Regions from separate parts of the Laceyella sacchari genome, predicted to be linked through region 3. Evidence: riboswitches for the same ligand, from Rfam matches in the RefSeq annotation. Region 3 holds a riboswitch; each other region holds the start of a gene.
What was found. Region 3 has a riboswitch for S-adenosylmethionine ahead of metH (methionine synthase). Riboswitches for the same ligand answer to the same signal wherever they lie in the genome.

Region 1: another riboswitch for S-adenosylmethionine. It lies ahead of NYR52_RS13275 (homoserine dehydrogenase); the one in region 3 lies ahead of metH (methionine synthase).
Region 2: another riboswitch for S-adenosylmethionine. It lies ahead of NYR52_RS12240 (2,3-diketo-5-methylthiopentyl-1-phosphate enolase); the one in region 3 lies ahead of metH (methionine synthase).

The regions. Positions count from the first base shown of each region.
Region 1 is NZ_CP103866.1:2,713,815-2,720,659, reverse strand. Features, by position in the region: gene NYR52_RS13300 (HAD family hydrolase) at 1-339, shown strand, start outside; gene NYR52_RS13295 (superoxide dismutase) at 482-1,093, shown strand; gene NYR52_RS13290 (alpha/beta-type small acid-soluble spore protein) at 1,263-1,544, shown strand; gene NYR52_RS13285 (MGDG synthase family glycosyltransferase) at 1,682-2,782, shown strand; gene NYR52_RS13280 (fumarylacetoacetate hydrolase family protein) at 2,881-3,891, shown strand; SAM riboswitch class I at 3,977-4,088, shown strand; gene NYR52_RS13275 (homoserine dehydrogenase) at 4,176-5,492, shown strand; gene rlmD (23S rRNA (uracil(1939)-C(5))-methyltransferase RlmD) at 5,657-6,845, shown strand, end outside.
Region 2 is NZ_CP103866.1:2,514,966-2,521,810, reverse strand. Features, by position in the region: gene NYR52_RS12250 (carbon-nitrogen family hydrolase) at 1-654, opposite strand, end outside; gene NYR52_RS12245 (pyridoxal phosphate-dependent aminotransferase) at 760-1,947, shown strand; SAM riboswitch class I at 2,008-2,166, shown strand; gene NYR52_RS12240 (2,3-diketo-5-methylthiopentyl-1-phosphate enolase) at 2,232-3,449, shown strand; gene NYR52_RS12235 (2-hydroxy-3-keto-5-methylthiopentenyl-1-phosphate phosphatase) at 3,446-4,108, shown strand; gene NYR52_RS12230 (methylthioribulose 1-phosphate dehydratase) at 4,105-4,755, shown strand; gene mtnD (acireductone dioxygenase) at 4,768-5,280, shown strand; gene NYR52_RS12220 (hypothetical protein) at 5,329-5,517, opposite strand; gene NYR52_RS12215 (M24 family metallopeptidase) at 5,779-6,845, shown strand, end outside.
Region 3 is NZ_CP103866.1:2,893,043-2,899,887, forward strand. Features, by position in the region: gene metH (methionine synthase) at 1-3,192, opposite strand, end outside; SAM riboswitch class I at 3,273-3,382, opposite strand; gene NYR52_RS14175 (tetratricopeptide repeat protein) at 3,437-4,762, opposite strand; gene NYR52_RS14180 (DUF2085 domain-containing protein) at 5,056-5,394, opposite strand; gene NYR52_RS14185 (hypothetical protein) at 5,412-5,651, opposite strand; gene NYR52_RS14190 (hypothetical protein) at 5,787-5,921, shown strand; gene NYR52_RS14195 (DeoR/GlpR family DNA-binding transcription regulator) at 6,201-6,845, shown strand, end outside.

The DNA of each region.
Region 1 (6,845 bases), 180 kb from region 3:
CACATCGCCACGGCATCAGACGTGATCGCTGCAGAGGAAGCCTATCCTGAAAAGGCGCCGCTCGGCAAACCCGAACCATATACGTATATTAAGGCTCTCTTGGGGGCGTCGTCCTCCATAGAAGCGTGTCTCGATTGCGCTTTGCCGCTGGCAGAGGGTGCTGAGATCTTGATCGTGGGGGATTCCGTCGCCGACTTTTTGGCAGCCAGAAAAATGGGTTGCGCTTTTGCGGCCACTTTGACAGGTTTGACTGGGAAGGCGGCGCGGGCTAAGTTTGAGCAGCTGAGGGCGGATTACATTCTGGACGATGTGACTGAATTGATGAAGGTGTTCACTTAAGAAAAATAAGTTTTTGGGTGAGTTCGTTGACTAACATCACCGATTTTTTGCATAATAAAAATTGAGACGCAATCATGATAGCAGCTCTTCTCCCCATCTTGGGGAATAGGAGTGTGGACATATTACATAGGAGGGTTCTGGAATGGCGAAATTCGAATTGCCCGCATTGCCTTACGCTTTTGATGCTTTGGAGCCGCATATTGACGCGCAAACCATGGAAATTCACCATGACCGCCATCATGCCACATATGTGAACAACTTGAACGCCGCTCTGGAAGGAGTGGAAGTGAGCGCTACTTCCGTAGAAGCGTTGATTGCCAACCTGGATGCACTGCCAGAGAACGTGCGCACCGCTGTTCGTAACAATGGTGGTGGCCACGCTAACCACAGCCTGTTCTGGGAAATCTTGAGCCCAAATGGCGGCGGTGAACCAACTGGCGAAGTGGCTCAAGCGATCAAAGATACATTTGGCGATTTCGACAGCTTCAAGAAACAATTCACCGATGCGGCGACCAAGCGCTTCGGTAGCGGTTGGGCTTGGTTGGTTGTGAAAGACGGCAAGTTGGCTGTGACCAGCACCCCTAACCAAGACAGCCCGCTGATGGAAGGGGCTACACCAATCTTAGGCCTGGACGTATGGGAGCACGCTTACTACCTCAAATACCAAAACAAGCGCCCGGCTTACATCGAGGCTTTCTGGAATGTGGTCAACTGGGAAGAAGTAAACAAACGTTATCTCGCCGCGCGCGGATAATCGGGAAGCGCAACCCGTTATGGGGTTGCGCTTTTTTTGCTCTGGCGGGGCATGCCGGGGCGGAGTGTGCGCTTTTGCGCCGTGTAAACAAAAAGTGTAGAATAAAAAAAGTTCACCCCTTATATTTGCTGAAGTGTTGTCGCAGACTATCCAACAAGGAGGGGATGTGATGGCGCGCAAAAGAAAAAACCGGTTGCTCCATCCCGCAGCCAGACAGGGAATGGATATGCTTAAGAAGAATGTGATGGGCAAGGCGTTGGGCAAGCATATCGCAAGCCCAGATGACGTAAGTATGGAAGTAGCCAAGCAATTAGGCATTCCGTTTGAGGAGCGGGGGAACGGAGAGCTGAAGGCTGAAGACGCCGGCAAGATCGGCGGAGTCATCGGAGGAAGCATGGTGAAAGAACTGGTGCGCATGGCTGAGGCCTCGTTGGCTCACAACCGAAAATGAGGGCAAATCGGTATGAACGGTTAGTTAAGATTAGTATAGAAATCAACAGATTCATATATATGCGCTAAATGAGCGCGCTATAATGGGGAAGACGGGTTAAGGAGGGGAGTGCCATCGAACGCATACTCTTGCTTACAATGGGATTTGGGACAGGCCACAACTCCGCCGCCAAAGCGTTGGCGTGCGAGTTTAATAAACAACCGAACGTCACCGCGGAAGTCGTTGATCTGCTGCAACTCATTCCAAACAGTTTTCATCCCCTGTTGCAGTCCGGATACCACGGCATGCTAAGTAAGTTTCCGACCTTATACTATTATTTATATGATTGGACTCACCATAACAAAGTCATTCGGTACGTTTCTAGTGAAGTGATTGAAAAGATGGGCTGGTCCATTCGCAAAAGGTTGAATCAGCTGATTCGCGTGACGGAGCCAACCAAAATTGTGACCACCCATCCTTTCGGATTGCTCATGTGTCCGGACATCTACGAAGAGATCCCGACGGTTGGGGTGGTGACGGATTATGAGTTGCATCCCATTTGGCTCGCTCGCGTGCCCCATGTGTTGTGCGTGCCCAAAAAATTGCCTAATTGGCATCAGTTTGAGCGGATACAGTGGCAAACCGGGTTGTCATTGATTGAGACCGGCATTCCGGTCAATCCCACATTTTATGAGCATGTATCCAAGCAAGAGGCGTGCCGCCGGTTGGGGTTGTCCCCCGTGCGCCCGGTGGTGCTCGTCATGGGCGGAGGCACTGGCCTGGGACCGTTGGAACAAGTTGTGGGCGAATTGCAAGAGTTGGACCATTTGCAGTTGGTGGTGCTGACAGGGAAGAATCGGGGGTTGTTTGAGCGGCTGACTCAACAGTTTGTTGCACCGCACATACGGATTGAGGGGTATCGCACCGATGTACCCTTATGGATGTCCGCCGCCGACCTTTTGATCACCAAGCCGGGTGGGGTGACCATCACCGAGGCTATTGCTAAACAGTTGCCGATGCTGTTGTTTGAAGCTTTCCCGGGTCAGGAAGAAGCTAATCAGCAATATCTCTTGCATCATCGCGTCGCCATGATTACGCGTCCGTCAACCATTCGCCTGCAAGTCTCCAAACTGCTCGATTCACCGTTGCAATTGGGGCGGATGCGCGAACGGTTTGAGGTACTGATGTCATCAGACGCGTGTCAGAGAATCGTCAAAGAGACATGCAATGCCAAAGCTCCCATTTTACAGACTTTGTAATGAAGTCTGTTTTTTTATGCGCCGTAGGATGAATCATTTCGCCGCTTGCTAAACGATTCAAAGTTGGAATATTGTAAAAAGGAGGGGAGGGAAAGTGGATGAAGTTGGTTACTTATATGGTTAAAGTGGATGAACTCAATATTCAATCACAAGATGGGATGCTGGCCCGTTTGGGCTGGGTGCGGGACGGGCATGTGATCGATGTCGGGCTGGCACAGCAGTGCATGGAGTTGGAGCAAAACCTCGTCTTTCCTTACCGTCTCGCCACCGACATGCTTACGTATTTGCAACGGGGTGAACAGGAACGCGACTTTCTGCAACAACTGGATCAAGCATTGGGGCAGAGAGATTGGTTGCGCTTGCAAGTGGAAGGGGAACCGGTGGCATTGGCTCTGGCCGAAGTGGATTTATTTGCGCCGATTGCGACACCGAGTAGCCTGCGCGATTTCTACGCCTTTGAAGAACATGTGCGGACATGCCGCCAAAAGCGGGGATTGGACATGGTACCGCAGTGGTATGAAATCCCCGTTTTTTATTTTTCCAACCATCAAGCAGTGATTGGCCCGGAAGCGCCTGTGAAAAAACCGGCGTACACCAATCAGCTGGACTATGAATTGGAGATTGCCTGTGTCATCGGCAAAAGGGGTAAGAACATCAAGCGCGAAGAGGCTCTTGCCCATATCGCAGGCTTCATGATTATGAATGATTGGAGTGCTCGCGACGCCCAACTGCAAGAGGTGGCGGTCGGGCTTGGGCCGGCGAAAGGGAAAGACTTCGCTACTTCGCTTGGCCCCTGGTTGGTGACGACAGATGAATTGGAAGATTGTCGCGATGGAGAGCACTGGTCGCTTACGATGCGCGCGCGTGTTAATGGCCGTGAGCTATCCAAAGGGAATACCAAAGAGTTGCATTGGACCTTCGCGCAAATGATTGAACGGGCGTCTGCTGAGTGTGAATTGGTACCAGGAGACGTGATCGGATCAGGCACGGTGGGCACAGGTTGCTTGTTGGAGTTGGGTGAGGAAGTCCACCCTTATCTCCAACCAGGAGATGTGGTAGAATTGGAGATCGACCGCTTGGGATTGTTGCGCAACACGATTGTGGAATGACATTTTCTTTTTAATAATTGACAAGTATCCTCGGTTAGCCCATAATAAATTAAAATATTGGAAAAACGATATCGGTTGTACGACTTTCTTATCCAGAGTGGCGGAGGGACTGGCCCGATGAAGCCCGGCAACCTCGGTATATCCTTACCGGAAGGTGCCAAATCCTGCAGTGCCCATGTTGCACTGAGAGATAAGAAGAATGGTTTCGTCGTGTGCAAAAACCCTCTTCTTATCTAGAAGAGGGTTTTTTCTATATTCAAACACAATCATTTGGAGGGATTGGGATGGAACAGGTGCGAGTGGCACTGTTGGGCTTGGGTACGGTAGGCACCGGCGTGTGGAAGATGATTCAAAGCAACCAAGACGTGATCGCCCGGCGCACGGGCATGTGGGTAACGGTGGAGGCCATCTTGGTGCGCGATATCAACAAAGAACGCCAAGTGGAAGGAACGCAATCGTTGTTGACCAACTGTTTTGACGAAGTGCTGGCCCGCGAGGTAGATGTAGTTATCGAAGTGATGGGAGGCGTCGAACCGACCCGTGATTATTTGCGGCGGGCAATGGAAAACGGTTGTCACGTTGTGTCCGCCAACAAGGAATTGTTGGCCCGCCATGGGGAAGAATTGCGCGCATGGGCAAAGCAGTTTGGTGTGAAGTTGGCTTATGAAGCCAGTGTGGGCGGTGGAATTCCGATTATCGGCACGGTTTCCCATTTCCTGAAGGCCAATCGCATATGCAAAGTTTCTGGCATATTAAATGGTACAACCAACTTCATTCTAACCAAAATGAAGGACGAAGGTCGTACGTATGAGGACATATTGATAGAAGCGCAGCAAAAGGGATATGCTGAAGCGGACCCGACGGCAGATGTTGAGGGAATCGATGCTGCTCATAAACTGTCGATTCTCTCGCGCCTCGCTTTTGATGTGCATGTGCCTGTCGATCAGATTCAGCGGGTGGGCATCACACAGATCTCCCCGATCGAATTGGAGTTGGCCGATCAGCTTGGCTTTGCGGTTAAATTGCTTGCTTCCGCTGAACAATACGGTGAAAACGGCCCAGTGTCCTGCTCGGTATCCCCTACCTTGTTGCCGTTGTCCCATCCCTTGTCCAATGTGAACGATGTGTACAATGCTGTGCATGTAGAGGGAGACTTTGTTCAGGACCTTACGCTGATCGGCCAGGGGGCGGGTGAGAAGCCGACTGCCAGCGCTGTGGTGGAGGATTTGTGCAACTTGTGGCGGTTGGCGGGACAGACCGCCGGCAAAGCGGCTCCCCGCGCATTGTTATTGGAGAGTGCGGATGGAGATGGTTCACGCTTTCATCTCTTGTCTTATCCGTCCGTGCAAGCATCGGCTGCCCAAGTGGTCGGGCACCTGGAGCGGGCAGGTCTACCGGTACAGGCATGGAAGGCGACGCAAGAGGGAGAAACAACGTGGTTAGCGTTGATCGCCAACGGATGGAAGCAAGGGCAAGCGGATTGTTTGTTGCGTGAGCGGAGCTTGGCAGTGACTTGGCATGCAAACCGTCCCGTTGTGGGCGGAGGGGTTCCATGGAGCTCCAAGGCAGTGCCGTTGGCTAAAGCGGCGGGCGGCCAGTGAACAGGCAGAAGGCTCCTGCTGTTTAAAGCTTTTGGTTTTTTCTTTATTCCGGCGGCCACCAATGGCCGTCTTTTTTTGGAATCACCTGCCCGTCAGACCTGCGTTTTCAAATTGTTTCGGGTACAATAGGATAAGCGCATTTATTAAGGAAAGGAAAACGGCAGATGAACAAGTCAACCAAGCAAGCAAAACAGATTCGCTTGAAGCGGGGAGAGGTGATCCAGCTTCCCATCCGCCGCATCGGCATCAATGGCGAGGGTATAGGCCACTACCAAAAGCAAGTCGTTTTTGTGGAAGGCGCTGTACCGGGTGAAATCGTGGTTGCCCGTGTGGTACAAGTGGAACCCAAATTTGCCAAAGCCCAATTGCTGAAAGTGAAGAAAAAATCAGCTTATCGGGTGGAACCGCCGTGTCCGGTGTATCGGGAGTGCGGTGGGTGCCAATTGCAGCACATTGACCGCCGGATGCAGAAGCGCTTGAAGCGGGAGTTGGTTGCCGAGAGTTTCGCCAGGTACGCTGGTTTGCGAGATGTGCCGATCGGCGAGACTGTCACCATGGATGAACCGTGGTCGTATCGCAACAAGGCGCAATTTCCTTTACGGCGCGTGGGCGGTCAAGTCTCTATGGGCATGTTTTCCGCCGCTTCTCACCAATTGGTTGATGCGAGTGCATGCATGGTGCAACACCCTAAGCTGAACGAAGCCCTTTATAAAGCCAAGCGACTGGTGGAGGAGTTGGGGGTGGATATCTATGATGAGCGGAAACATCGCGGCACACTCAGGCATTTGGTGGGGCGGATTGCTTTCGCCACGGAAGAAATCCAGTTGGTGTTGGTCACCCGGACAAAATCATTTCCCGAAGAAGAAGCTTTTGTGCGTGAAGTGACCCGAAGGCTACCTCAAGTGAAAAGCGTAGTGCTGAACTACAATCCAGATAAAACTTCGCTTGTATTTGGAGAAGAGTCCCGGCTGTTGTGGGGGAATGAGAAGCTGATTGAGCGATTGGGAGAGTTGACGTTTGCGTTATCTGCCCGGGCCTTCTTTCAGCTCAATCCCGTCCAGACCGTCCGGCTGTATGACGCGGTCAAACGAGCAGCTCGCCTGACAGGGACAGAAACTGTGATTGACGCCTATTGCGGAGCAGGAACCATCGGCTTGTGGTTGGCGTCTGGAGCGAAGCGTGTCATCGGCATGGATACAGTACCTGAAGCTGTTGCCGATGCCAAGGAGAACGCCAAGTTGAATGGTATCGCCCATGCCGAATATTACGTGGGTGCGGCAGAAACGCTTTTGCCCAAGTGGATCAAAGAAGGGTTGCGGCCAGATGTTATCGTGGTAGATCCGCCGCGGACCG
Region 2 (6,845 bases), 380 kb from region 3:
GGGGTCGATGATGAGCGAATGGCCGGCGAAGGCATTGTCAGGATCATTCCCCACACGATTGCACGCGATGACGTAGCATTGATTTTCGATTGCCCGGGTGATGAGCAGATGGCGCCAATGCGCGAGCCGTGGCATCGGCCATTCAGCGACGACGAACAGCACCTGTGCTCCAGCAACGACATGTTTTCTGATCCATTCGGGAAAGCGAATGTCATAACAGATGACCCCGGCGCAAGGAATGCCATCCAGCGCGAAGGAACCCATTTGTTCGCCGGGCTGTAGGTATTTCTCTTCGTTCATCAGGCGAAAGAGGTGCACTTTGCGGTATTCACCCACTTGTTCACCGCGGCGGTCAAAGGCGATGAGTGTGTTCCAGGTGCCGTCTTCTTGTCGTTCGGCGACTGAACCGGCAATGATGTGCACGCCGTGTTGCCGAGCGAGCTTGGACATGAACGCTTTTGTCTTCATAGCCATCGGATCGGCGATCTCATCCAAACGGGTTAAATCATAACCGGTGGTCCACAATTCCGGCAAGATGATCACATCCGGTTTGTCGGCGGCCGCGGCGGCGATTTTTTGTTCAGCCATGGCCATGTTTCGTTCCGGTTGCCCGAAGGCGATATCCATTTGAATCACAGCACATTTCCATTTCATAGGAGATGCATCCTCCCAAAAAAGACTTTGACAGATTCCCCACAACGATATAACATAACTGATTAGAATTTCAAGAACATTTCCCAGAGAGTGGATGTGAGAATCTTGAGCAAATTTCAGCGTGCGGAAGCGTTGGATCGCTTGCCGGAGCAATTTTTTGCCCGCTTGGTTGGTCAAGTTGGCCGTTTGCAGGCGCAAGGGCATGACGTGATTAATCTGGGTCAAGGCAATCCTGATTTGCCGACTCCCGCGCATATCGTGGATGCGTTAAAGCAGGCTGCCGATAATCCGCAACATCACAAATATCCGCCGTTTCGAGGCCACGCGTTCCTCAAGGAGGCGGTCGCACAATTTTACTTACGGGAGTACGGGGTGAAGCTAAATCCCGAAACGGAAGTGGCAGTGCTGTTTGGCGGAAAAGCAGGGTTGGTGGAAATCTCGCAATGTTATCTCAACCCCGGCGATGTCGCATTGGTGCCCGATCCGGGCTATCCCGATTATTGGTCGGGGATTGCCATGGCTGGCGCTGAGATGGCGCTGATGCCGTTGTTGGCTGAAAATCGGTTTTTGCCTGATTTTGCTGCCATTGATGAGAAAGTGTGGGACAAGGCCAAGCTGATGTTTCTCAATTATCCCAACAACCCGACAGGCGCCGTAGCCAATGCTGAATTTTTCGCCGAAGTGGTGAGCCGGGCCGAGCGGCACGATGTGCTGGTCGTTCATGATTTCGCGTACGCCGCGATCGGTTTTGACGGATTGAAGCCGATGAGTTTTTTAGAGACACCGGGTGCCAAAGAGGTAGGCATTGAGATTTATACGATGAGCAAAACCTACAACATGGCCGGTTGGCGCATTGGATTTGCGGTGGGGAATGAGCAAGTGATTGAGAGCATTCAGTTGCTACAAGACCATTTTTATGTCAGCTTGTTCGGCGCGATTCAGCAGGCAGCGGCGACTGCACTGACGGGTTCGCAGGATTGTGTGCGCGAATTGGTAAGCACATACGAAAGACGCCGCGATGCTTTTATCGACCGGTTGCACGAGCACGGATGGCAGGTGGAAAAACCAGCCGGCTCCTTCTTCTGTTGGCTTCCGGTGCCGGAGGGGCATAACTCGCTCTCGTTTGCTAACTTGCTGTTGGAACGCGCCCATGTTGCCGTCGCTCCCGGATTGGGCTTCGGACAGGCGGGGGATGGTTATGTGCGGGTGGGCATGCTGGACAGCGAGAAGCGTTTGATTGAGGCTGCTGACCGGATGGCGGCGTGCTGCCCTGCGAAAAACGGATTGACATAAGCGCATGGGTATGTGATAATGACGGGGAAAATTGAAAATTGAAACGGAATTATGTTATTTCTCTCATCAAGAGCCGGCGGAGGGACGAGCCCGATGAAGCCCAGCAACCGACCGTAATGCCATCGCGAGATGGGGCGCCCGATAAGATCAGGGAGCCGTGGTCCATAACCACGAAGGCACGGTGCTAATTCTTGCAGCGAATCAGCTGAGAGATGGGAGGAAGTGGAGTCTGTGGATCATCCCTTCCTCGCGAAGGGTTTTTTTATTTGTGAGGAGTGAGTGGTATGGGTCATGTGGTGGCGACATATCTTGTGCACGAGCAAAAAGCAGACTTGCACAAAAAAGCGGAGAGCATCGCACTGGGGCTTACAGTCGGTTCGTGGACCAACCTGCCGACAATTGAACAAGCTCAATTGGAGCGACATAAGGGAGAAGTGGTGGAAGTGGCCCCGCTCCCGACTGACGGTGAGGGCACAAAAGGGCTGATTTCAATCAAATATCCTGCGGCAAATTTCTCCTTAGATTTGCCAGCGATTTTGACCACGGTATTTGGCAAGCTTTCGCTTGACGGCGAGATCAAATTGGTGGACCTCACCTTCTCCCCGGAGGTGGCAAGCGCTTTTCCAGGACCGCGATATGGCATTGACGGCATTCGGCAAACGCTCGGCGTGACGGGCAGGCCGTTGGTGATGAGCATCTTCAAGGCCATGTTGGGCCGGGATCTGTCCTATTTCCAACAGCAGTTGCGCGAGCAAGCCCTGGGAGGCATCGACTTAGTCAAAGATGATGAGATATTGTTCGACAACCCCCTGACCCCTTTTAAAGAGCGGATTCGCGCGGCCAAGGAAGTGCTTGGTGCCACCGAGTCGGAAACAGGTCACAAGACTTTGTACGCGGTGAATCTGACCGGACGCACATCAGAATTGAAGGAAAAAGCGAAGCGGGCGGTTGCATGGGGGGCTGATGCCCTGTTGTTTAACGTGTTTGCCTATGGGCTGGATGTGCTCATCGAACTGGCGGAAGACGAGGAAATCACCGTGCCGATCATGGCCCATCCCGCCGTTTCCGGCGCGTTTACCTCTTCATCCCGTTACGGTCTGGACCGGGCGCTTTTGTTGGGCAAGCTCTTGCGTATGGCCGGGGCCGACTTGGTCTTGTTTCCATCCCCTTACGGAAGTGTTGCGATCCCTCAGCAGGATGCGTTGGCGATTAAAGAGCATTTGTTGGCGGAATCGGATATCCACCGCCGGGCGTTTCCTGTTCCTTCTGCCGGGATTCATCCGGGATTGGTACCTGCGCTGGTGCGTGACTTCGGCATAGATTGTGTTATCAACGCGGGAGGGGGCGTACATGGTCACCCTGACGGAGCAGTGGGCGGCGGCCGCGCGTTTCGGCAAGCGATTGAAGTGGTGTTGGCTGGTGGAGAACTGAGTGACGTAGACGATGCCCGGCCGGAGCTGGCCAAGGCGCTATCTTTGTGGGGAGGAGCGGGGCGGTCATGAGCAAGCAGCCGATCTTGTTTTGCGATTTCGATGGCACAATAACAGAGACAGACAATATCATCGCCATTATGAAAAAGTTTAATCCGCCCGGTTGGGAGGCGATCAAGGAGGATGTGTTGGCCCAGCGCCGGTCGATCCGTTCAGGCGTGGGGGAAATGTTTGCCATGTTGCCCTCCTCCTTAAAAGAGGACATTGTGCAGTTCGTGCTGGAACATGCCCGCCTGCGCAGTGGATTCCCCGAGTTTGTCCGTTTTGCCCAAGACCATGGCATTCCGCTGTACATTGTCAGCGGAGGCATTGATTTCTTTGTCCATCCCATGCTGGAAGGGCTTGTAGATCAGGCCAACATTTATTGCAACGGCAGTGACTTCAGTGGGGAGACGATCCGCATCTTGTGGCCCCACGCCTGTGATGAAAGTTGCCAAAATGATTGCGGCTTGTGCAAACCGGCCATTTTGAAACAGTATCCCAAAGAACGGTACCATCGCATCGTCATCGGCGATTCCATCACTGATCTGGCCGCGGCCAAACAGGCAGATGAGGTGTTTGCACGCGATTTCCTAGTAAAGAAATGTGAAGAGTTGGCTATCGCCCACACACCCTTTAACACGTTTTACGATATTATCTCATCCCTTGAGCAAAAGGGGGTTGTCGCATGAGTGTAGTAGCCCGAAAATGGCAGGAATTGACTGAAATCAAAGATGAGTTGGCCAGTCGGGACTGGTTTCCCGGAACCAGCGGTAATCTGTCGATCAAGGTGAACGACAATCCTCTGCTATTTCTAGTCAGTGCCAGTGGCAAGGACAAACGCAAACGGACGATGGAAGATTTCCTGCTCGTCGATGGCGAGGGAAAGGCGGTGGAAGACACCGGACTAAAGGCGTCCGCGGAAACCTGCATTCATCTGGAGGTGTACCGCAACACGACCGCGGGGTGTTGTTTGCATGTGCATACGGTGGATAACAATGTCGTGTCTGAACTGTATGCAGAGCAAGGGTTTGTCACTTTTCGCAATCAGGAACTGATCAAGGCGTTTGGCATCTGGGAAGAGGATGGTGAGATCACCGTACCGATTGTGGAGAATTTTGCCGATCTGCCCACGTTGGCCAAAGAAGTGGCCGGGGTGATCGAAACCAGCACCAAAGCGGTGTTGATTCGCAACCATGGTGTCACCGTGTGGGGCAAAGACGGGTTTGAAGCGAAGAAACATTTGGAAGCATTGGAATTTCTGTTTTCTTACCATTTAAAAATGTTGATGTTGCAACCGCGGTGGACGGCTTCCCCCGCGACTGCGGCTCACGCATAGGAGGAATGGATCATGGCAGAATTGCGTTTTCATGACAACGATCAGAGAGTGAGTCACCCCGATGAGGTGAGCACATATTTGAACAGCCAAGGCATCATTTATGAAAAATGGGACATTACGAAGTTGCCCGCGCGGCTCAGTGATAAATACAATTTGGACGAAGAAGAGAAAGCGGAGATTATCCAAACGTTCCGAAAGGAGATCGATGATTTGTCGGCACGGCGTGGCTATGTGACTGAGGATGTGATTTCTTTGTCCGAGGCCACCCCCAACTTGGATCAGTTGTTGGAAAACTTCAAAGCTGAACATCACCACACCGATGATGAAGTGCGGTTTATTGTGAGCGGCCACGGCATTTTTGCGATTAAGGGGCAGGATGGCCGATATTTCGATGTAGAGCTGGAGCCAGGTGATCTGATTTCGGTGCCGGAAAACACCCGCCATTATTTCACGTTGATGGCAGACCGGAAAGTGGTGGCGGTACGCATCTTTAAAACCAAAGAAGGTTGGACACCGATCTATTAACCAAAAAGCAGCTTCTCTCATAGGAGAGAAGCTGCTTTTTTCGTAGATTCACCATTGAAACGAAGATTCCCCGTCTTGGTGATCCAAGTCGAGCGGATGGCTGAATGTGTCTGGTTCGTCATTCAGCTTTTTCAAACAAGATTGGCAAACCAAGACGTTTTTACCTTTCTTCGTCAAACGCGCTTCGTATTTGGCGGCCACTTTTCCGCAGCTTTCACACAGATACGTTTTCTTCATCAGTGATCCCCCCGTAAATACTCATGAGTTTACATGCCATGCAAATGGGAGTGAGCCCGAACAGTCAGCTGGGAAAGCATCCGAGTATAATAAGAATTATTTTCCCGGAACATTATATGCTTAAACCAGATTATATCGATCATATTTGAAAAATTTTTATGCGTGTGTAAATGATCCGTTTCGTTATAATAAAAGTTAGTGATATCTTATGACTACATAAATTCATTGGCAGTTCGGCCATGGTATAGGAGTGTTTTGATGATGGAACGTAAATGGGAAAACATCTCGCAATGGTTGAAACAGGAGGGGGTAGAGATGGCATTTGTCCATTCCACTCCAAATGTTTTCTATCTCACCCGCTTCTTGTGCGATCCCCATGAACGGTTGATGGGCGTCTTTCTGTTCCCGGAAGCGGACCCGTTCCTCGTTTGCCCAAACATGGAGCAAGCACGGGCAAGGGCGGCTGGCTGGACTGAACAGATCATCGGTTACGATGATGCAGAAGATCCATGGTTGATGATTGGCGAGGCGTTGCGCAAGCGGGGAATTGAGCGCAATGCCACCATTGCGGTCGAAAAAGAGTCGTTGCCCTACGCTCGTGCAGAAGCGCTACTCAACGTTGTGCCAGGGGCGTCTTTCACGGCAGTGGACGCACAGATCAACCAAATGCGTCTGGTGAAAAGCGCGGATGAGCTCGTTATTTTGAGACAGGCAGCTTTGATTGCCGATGAGGCAGTGCAAGTGGGCTTGGATGCACTGGAGCTGGGCCGCACTGAGTTGGAAGTCGTGGCTGAGATCGAATTGGCTATGAAGAAAAAAGGAATCCGGGAAATGTCCTTCCCCACCACCATTCTGTTTGGAGCCAACTCCGCTTTGCCCCACGGCACACCTGGCGACCGGCCGCTGAAAAAGGGAGATTTTGTCCTGTTTGACTTGGGCGTCGTGTTGGATGGTTATTGCTCTGACATTACGCGCACGTTTGTATATCAGGAAGCCAGCGAGGAACAACGCGCCATCTATGACGCCGTGCTGACTGCGCAAGAGGCGGCGATCAATGCATGTCGCCCTGGTGTGCGGATGGGTGATGTGGACTTGGCAGCTCGCAACCTCATCAGTGAACGCGGTTACGGCGAGTATTTTAACCACCGCCTTGGCCATGGTCTGGGAATTGGCGTGCATGAATTTCCTTCGATTCATGAACGGAACGACGACCCGTTGTTGACCGGCATGGTGTTTACCATTGAGCCGGGCATTTATGTTCCGGAAGTGGGCGGTGTCCGGATTGAAGATGATGTTCACATCACGGCGGATGGAGTGGAGTTGTTGAC
Region 3 (6,845 bases):
ACGCATCACCTGATGAATCCGTTCCGCAAACCCTTCCGCCGTCTCCAATGCCAATGCTTGCAACAAGTGGGAACGCAAGTAGTCGCCCTGCTCTTTCCACGTTTCCGCTTGCTCACGCACTCCCAAACCGGCGGTGACGGCGAAAAAGCCGACAGCATCCATCTCTCCCGACTCCACCGGCCGCACAAAGTCAGCCAAACAGAGATAAGAGCCTTTTGTCTGTCTTGGGAAAGTAAACCGTTCAATAATCCGACTGTGATCGTTGGGGTCATAAATCAGAATTGTATCGCCATCCGCTTGTGCCGGAAAAAACCGATAGCAGCCGTGCGGCCGGATCAAGCGGTCGGAAATAGCCGCGGCAAACAACTCATCCACTTGTGCTTTCAATTGGCAAGCTTTCTCATCACCAGCTGCCAACAGCTCCGCCACATTTCCCTTCAGGCCCAAATGCTTGCCCAAGAGCATCTGCTCATTGATATAAGGACGCAATTGCGCGAGCGGCACATCCCGATACACATGTTTTTCATAGTCGGGCGGGACGAACACCGGGGCTTGGCGGTTGATCTCACTGACACGCCGTACAGCCACCTGCACACTCGCTTTCACTTCGGTGTTCGCCGCTTTCGCTTCAACCCGCTTAGCCCGCAACTCGGCCTCCAACGCAGCTCTCTCTTCCGGATTCATCAAACGATTCGCCAATTCAAGCCCATTCATGGCGTCCCGGGCATACAAAACGGGGCCATTGTATTCGGGAGAGATCCGGGTATCCGTAAATTTGCGTGACAGCGCTGCCCCACCGACGAGCATCGGCACATGGATGTCCGCTTTTCGCAAATCCTGCGCAGTCACTACCATCTGTTGGGCGGACTTCACCAACAGGCCGGATAGCCCGATCATATCTGGACGCTCACGCCGCGCCGCTTCGATCAGTTGTTCCGGCGGCACCTTGATGCCGAGGTTTACCACCTCGTAACCGTTATTGGCCATGATGATTTCCACCAAATTCTTGCCGATGTCATGGACATCACCTTTTACTGTCGCCAAGATCACTTTCCCCCTGGCATGCGTCTTCGCTTTGTCCATATGCGGCTCCAGATAAGCAACGGATGCTTTCATCACCTCGGCACTCTGTAGCACCTCAGCCACAATCAGTTGGTTGTCGTTGAACAAGCGCCCCACTTCATCCATGCCCGCCATGAGCGGCCCATTAATAATATCAAGCGGTTTATATTTGGTCAGCGCCTCATCCAGATCGGAGAACAGGCCGTCTTTGCTTCCCTCCACCACATAGCGCGCCAAGCGCTCCTCCAATGTCAGATGGTCTGATTGCTTTTTCTCTTCCACTTTTTTGTCTCGATAAAAGGCCGTAAATTCAGCCAGTACCGCATCGTAATTAGCTTGGTTGGTATCAAAGAGCAATCGCTCCGCCAATCGGCGTTCTTCTTCCGAAATCGAAGCGTAGCGCTCCAGTTTTTCGGTATTCACGATGGCAAAGTCCAAACCGGCTTTGGTGCATTCATACAGATAAACAGCATTAAGGACTTCGCGACCGGCCAATGGCAAGCCGAAGGAGACGTTGGACACACCCAAGATGGTGGCAGTGCCGGGAAGCGCCTCTTTGATCAGGCGGATCCCCTCCACCGTTTCCACAGCCGACCCAATGTACTGTTCATCACCTGTGCCCACGGGGAACACCAAGGGATCGAAAATGATGTCCTCTGGCGCGATGCCGTATTTCTCCACCAACAACTCATACGATCGCAATGCCACTTCCAGCTTGCGCTCCCGTGAAACAGCCATACCCTGTTCATCAATGGTTCCTACCACCACCGCGGCTCCAAATCGCTTCACCAGCGGCAAAACCTCTTGGAAGCGCTCTTCGCCGTCCTCCAAGTTGATGGAATTGATCACTGCTTTGCCTTGCGTGTAGGTCAGTGCGCGGGCAATCACTTGGGGGTCAGTGGAGTCGATCATCAGCGGCGCTTTGACTTTCTTGGTGACAAACGCCAAAAACTTCTCCATATCGGCCAATTCATCACGGTCAGGATCAGCCAGGCAGATGTCGATTACCTGGGCTCCCCCTTTCACCTGCTTGCGGGCGATCTCTGATGCTTCCTCATAACTCCCTTCAGCGATCAAGCGTTTAAACTTGCGCGAACCGATAACATTGGTCCGCTCCCCTACTAAAATAGGGCGATTGTCTTCCAAGAAGACCGCCTCAATTCCCGATACAGCGGGAGCATGCGTAGCTTGCAACTGGCGTGGCTGAATGCCGGCCAATGCTTCACTCATCGCCCGGATGTGATCAGGCGTGGTGCCGCAACAGCCTCCGGCGATATTGAGCCAACCGTTATTTGCAAATTCGGCCATTTTACGGGCCAGCGCTTGCGGCGTTTCCAAATAGTCACCATTTTCATCAGGCAAACCGGCATTCGGGTAGCAACTGACGGCGCACCGAGCCATCCCCGCCAGGGTGCGAATATGGTCGGTCATAAACTCGGGGCCGGTCGCGCAATTCAAGCCGACAGCAAACGGTTTGAGATGCTCGATCGACACATAAAAAGAGTCGATCGTCTGTCCCGCAAGCATGGTTCCCATCGGTTCAATCGTGCCGGAGACCATCACCGGCAGAGTGACACCTAATTCAGCAAATGCCCGCTCAATACCCACACTCCCTGCTTTGACATTTAACGTGTCTTGCGATGTTTCCAACAAGAGAAAGTCAACGCCCCCTTGAATCAAAGCTTTCGCCTGCAAATAATACCCTTGGGCCAGCTCGTCAAAGGTGGTGCCACCTGTCACGGACAGCGTTTTGGTGGTCGGACCCATCGCTCCGGCAACATAGCGCGGCCATTCCGGCGTTGAGAACTTGCGGCATGATTTCACCGCCAACCTCGCCGCCGCCAAGTTGATCTCTTCCGTCAATTCAGGCTTTTCATACTCTGCTAACACGATGGGAGTCGCTCCAAAGGTGTTGGTTTCTACAATATCTGCCCCCGCCGCAAAATAAGCATCGTGGATCGACTCGATCAGATCAGGTCGGGTCAGGTTCAGCATCTCGTTACACCCATCTAAGGCTTCCCCCCCAAAGTCCGCCGCCGTCAACCCAGCTTGTTGCAACATCGTCCCCATCGCGCCATCCAAGATGAGGATTTTCTCTTTCAGTCGTTCAGACACACACTGCTTGGCCATGCTGGCTCCACCCTCTCCTCAAAATAAAAAAAACACCATTCATCTCCGAAAGATGAAAGGTGTTTGCCGCTCGCTTATCACTCTCATCTTTCAGAGAGAACACTCTCTGACAGGAATTAGCACCACATTGGAATATCCAACAGGTTGCCGGGCTTCATTGGGCCAGTCCCTCCGCCACTCTGGATAAGAGATTATTTTTATATCTCAATAATATAGCTATTTCGCAAAACCGTGTCAATCAAATTCACAAATACAGTTTGTTTTTGTTGAGCTCTTTCTGCGTTTGATACATCAGTTGGGTCGCTTCCTGAAATTTCGCTTCTTCACCAATTTTTTCATAACAATCTGCCAGTTCATAATAACACAGGTAGACGCGGTCTTTTAACTTATTTTTGTCCGCAATCTTGCCAGCGCTTTGGAAATATTCAATAGCATCCAGATAATGGTTCATATTTTTCATCGCTTGCCCCAACAAGATCAGTGCCGTGCTGGTCAACAAACCATGGTGAATGCGTTCGGCCATATCCAAAGCCTGCTTCAGTATATCTCGCGCTTGTTCCATTTTCCCTTGCATGAGATAAACCTGTCCCAACGAACAGCTCGCCTGCACCAAATCTTCTTTATCGTTCACATGCTCTCCCAGCTCCAGTACAAACTCAAATGCAACCTCTGCATCAGCCAATTGGCCCGCGTCTTGATAGGAGTGTGCCAGCACCGACCACAACCGGAACATTCCCCCATACTCCTTGCTGCCCACGGCGATTTGGCTTCCTTCGCGAGCATAGCGGATCGCATCTTGGTAAAGCTTCATCTTACGCAGGAGTTCTGCCCGAAGCGCATACGTCTGGAGGATCAACTGGCGTGAGCGAATCTGCGGCAACAGAGCCCATACCTCGTCAACACCGCGCAATGCCTCATCGGCCCGATCCAGCTTTTGCAGATTTTCAATACGAGCGAGCAAAAGCTTTACATGCATTTGTTCGAAAATTTCTTCTTCATCAGTTAAAGCGTCCAGCCCTCGCTCAACATATTTCAGCGCTTGCTCCCAGTCCTTGTGTTGCATACGGCATTCCGACAGACACAAGTAACTGGCCGCCTCCAAGTTGACTTTGGGAGAGTAGGGGTCCTGATAAGCGAGACGGATGGCTTCGCTCAGTTCCCTTTCTGCTTTGCGCCAATCTCGCTTGATAAAGTGAATGCGCCCTTTGAGGTAGTGAATCGTTGCTTGGTGTTGAGAGGTAACCTCATCGGATAAATCGGACAACAGAGCTAAAGCACGCTGGTAGTTGCCAAGTTGGATCATGGTTTCAATCGCGGTGAATCTCACTTGCAAGCTTTCGATGCTCCCAGTGTCCTTTTCGATCATGTCGGGCACTTCACTCAGATCCAAACCCAGCTTGTTCATGAGATACAACACTTTGTCTTTGTTCACATGAGGTACGCCACGCTCGATATTACTGATCGTGGCCGTGGAGATATGCTGGTCAGAGAGATCTTCCAGCCGCAATCCCCTTTCCTTTCTCACTTTACGAATGTATTTGCCCACTTCACTCATTTCCAAAATGTTCATCGCGACCTATCCTTTCCGAATTCTTGTTATTTCTATATTACTCCATCTATTTCATTTTATAAAGGAATAAACATATAAATTTTTCCATATAAAGGAGTGTAATTTTTTCCAACTACTTAATTTTTTATTCCTTGCCCTCGAAAGCCCCCGCAATATCACATAAAACGATAAATAATCTGAAAAAAACACAAAAAGAAACCGTTTCCTCAACTCTTTCGGGACAAGAAATATTTTCCCATTACCTCTATCTTCTCCATAAAATGAATCTTTATGCCAAATTTATGATTTTTGTTTTATTTAATTAATTGGACCAACTTTAGTGCACCATCCACCACGATGACAGAAAGACCCCAGCCGCTGAGCAGGCCCGTCGCCACGCGGAGGAAATTGTTGCTCTGGCGCCAACCCAGCCATTGTGTCCCCCCGTCGATCAGCATCGGCATCTGTGCCAACAACCCGAATGGCCAAGGCGGCACAAGCGGAATCAACAGCAGAATCGGAATAAACAAATAGCCCATCATGATGCCCAGGCAGCGCGCACAGACGGGTAAGGGTTGTCCCCCCATATGAAAACACCGTTCTGGCTTGCGGTGGCAGGGCACGAACTTCAACCAATCAAGCCAGTGTTCCATTCGCTTCTCCCCTCGCTTTAGTCCGAACAATTGCAGTCCACGCACTTGCAATCCACGCAGTCACAGTCAATCACATCGCATCCGCAATCAAAGTCGTCACACTTCTTCCGGCGCCGCCTGTAATAGATGAACCACAGCAAAAAAAGGACGCCACTCGTAACCAAACAGGCACTCCCTTCCAAGATCAGCCCCTGCGCCAACAAGATTCCCCCGGCAACCGCCAACAACAGAATCAATGCCAGACTCACGAAGAACAATCAGCTAGCCCCTTTCTTACCAATGTGTTCGCTTGCCGTGGTGATCGGCGACGCAAGTCAAATCGAGCCAACTGCGCCCGCCAACAGTAAACAAAACATCCGGAAACAAGCTTTTCGGCAATCATGTTGCAATCAATGGAAATTCTGGAGATGAAGCTGTTCATCTCCCTTGTGCGGGACTCACCTCATTTGTCAACGCGTTCCCATCCCTTCGTCTTGACCATTATCGGCCACACAGTGAACGGAATGCTGTTGCACCAACAAGTGTGAATCAACGCTTGGGATTGGCGCTTTCTCACTATCCCTGTTACCTCAATTCATAATCAACAGAAGGCAATCTGTTTGTCAATATGATTTTGTTTACCGTCATGATATTTCCTCTTTTGATTTTACTAATTTGGTTACAAATCATCTGTAAAAGTTTGTATTTGATGTAGATTTATCCCATTCGTTTTGAATGAAAAAGATAGAAAATGAAAGAAATTGATTGATTAAACAAACGACATCCGCTATGATAAGAAGGAAGCGAGGTGAACGAAAACGCTTACAATTCAACGACACCAAGTGATCTTGGATCTGCTGAAACAAAAGGGTGCTGTCAAGCTGCAAGAGCTTGTCCTAGCGACAGATTCGTCAGAATCCACCATCCGCCGCGATTTGATCGAGTTGGAACGGCGCCGTCTCCTCAAGCGGATTCACGGCGGAGCCGCCTTGCTACAAACCAAGGGAGCCGAACCAACCATTGCTGAAAAATCAACCAAAAACCTTCAAATCAAACAGCGCATCGCTGCAGCCGCCGCTTCCTTGGTTGAGCCCGGTGATTGCATCTATCTCGATGCGGGCAGCACCACATTGGAAATGGTGCCCCACCTGCAAGCCAAAAATCTGACCGTTGTCACCAACGGCTTCGCGCAATTGGAAGCACTGGCTGAACGGCAAATCCGCGCCTACTTGCTGGGGGGAATGATCAAATTGTCCACCCGCGCGATGATTGGGAGCATGGCCTTGGAGTCCTTGCGCCTCTATCGTTTTGACAAGTGTTTTTTAGGCACCAATGGCATTGATTTGGAGCTGGGATACACCACACCCGATCCCGAAGAAGCCATGATTAAAAAAACGGCGGCGCGCTTGGCCAGCCAGGCATATGTGCTGGCGGACGGCCAGAAGTTCCATGAAGTGGCCTTCGCTAAAGTC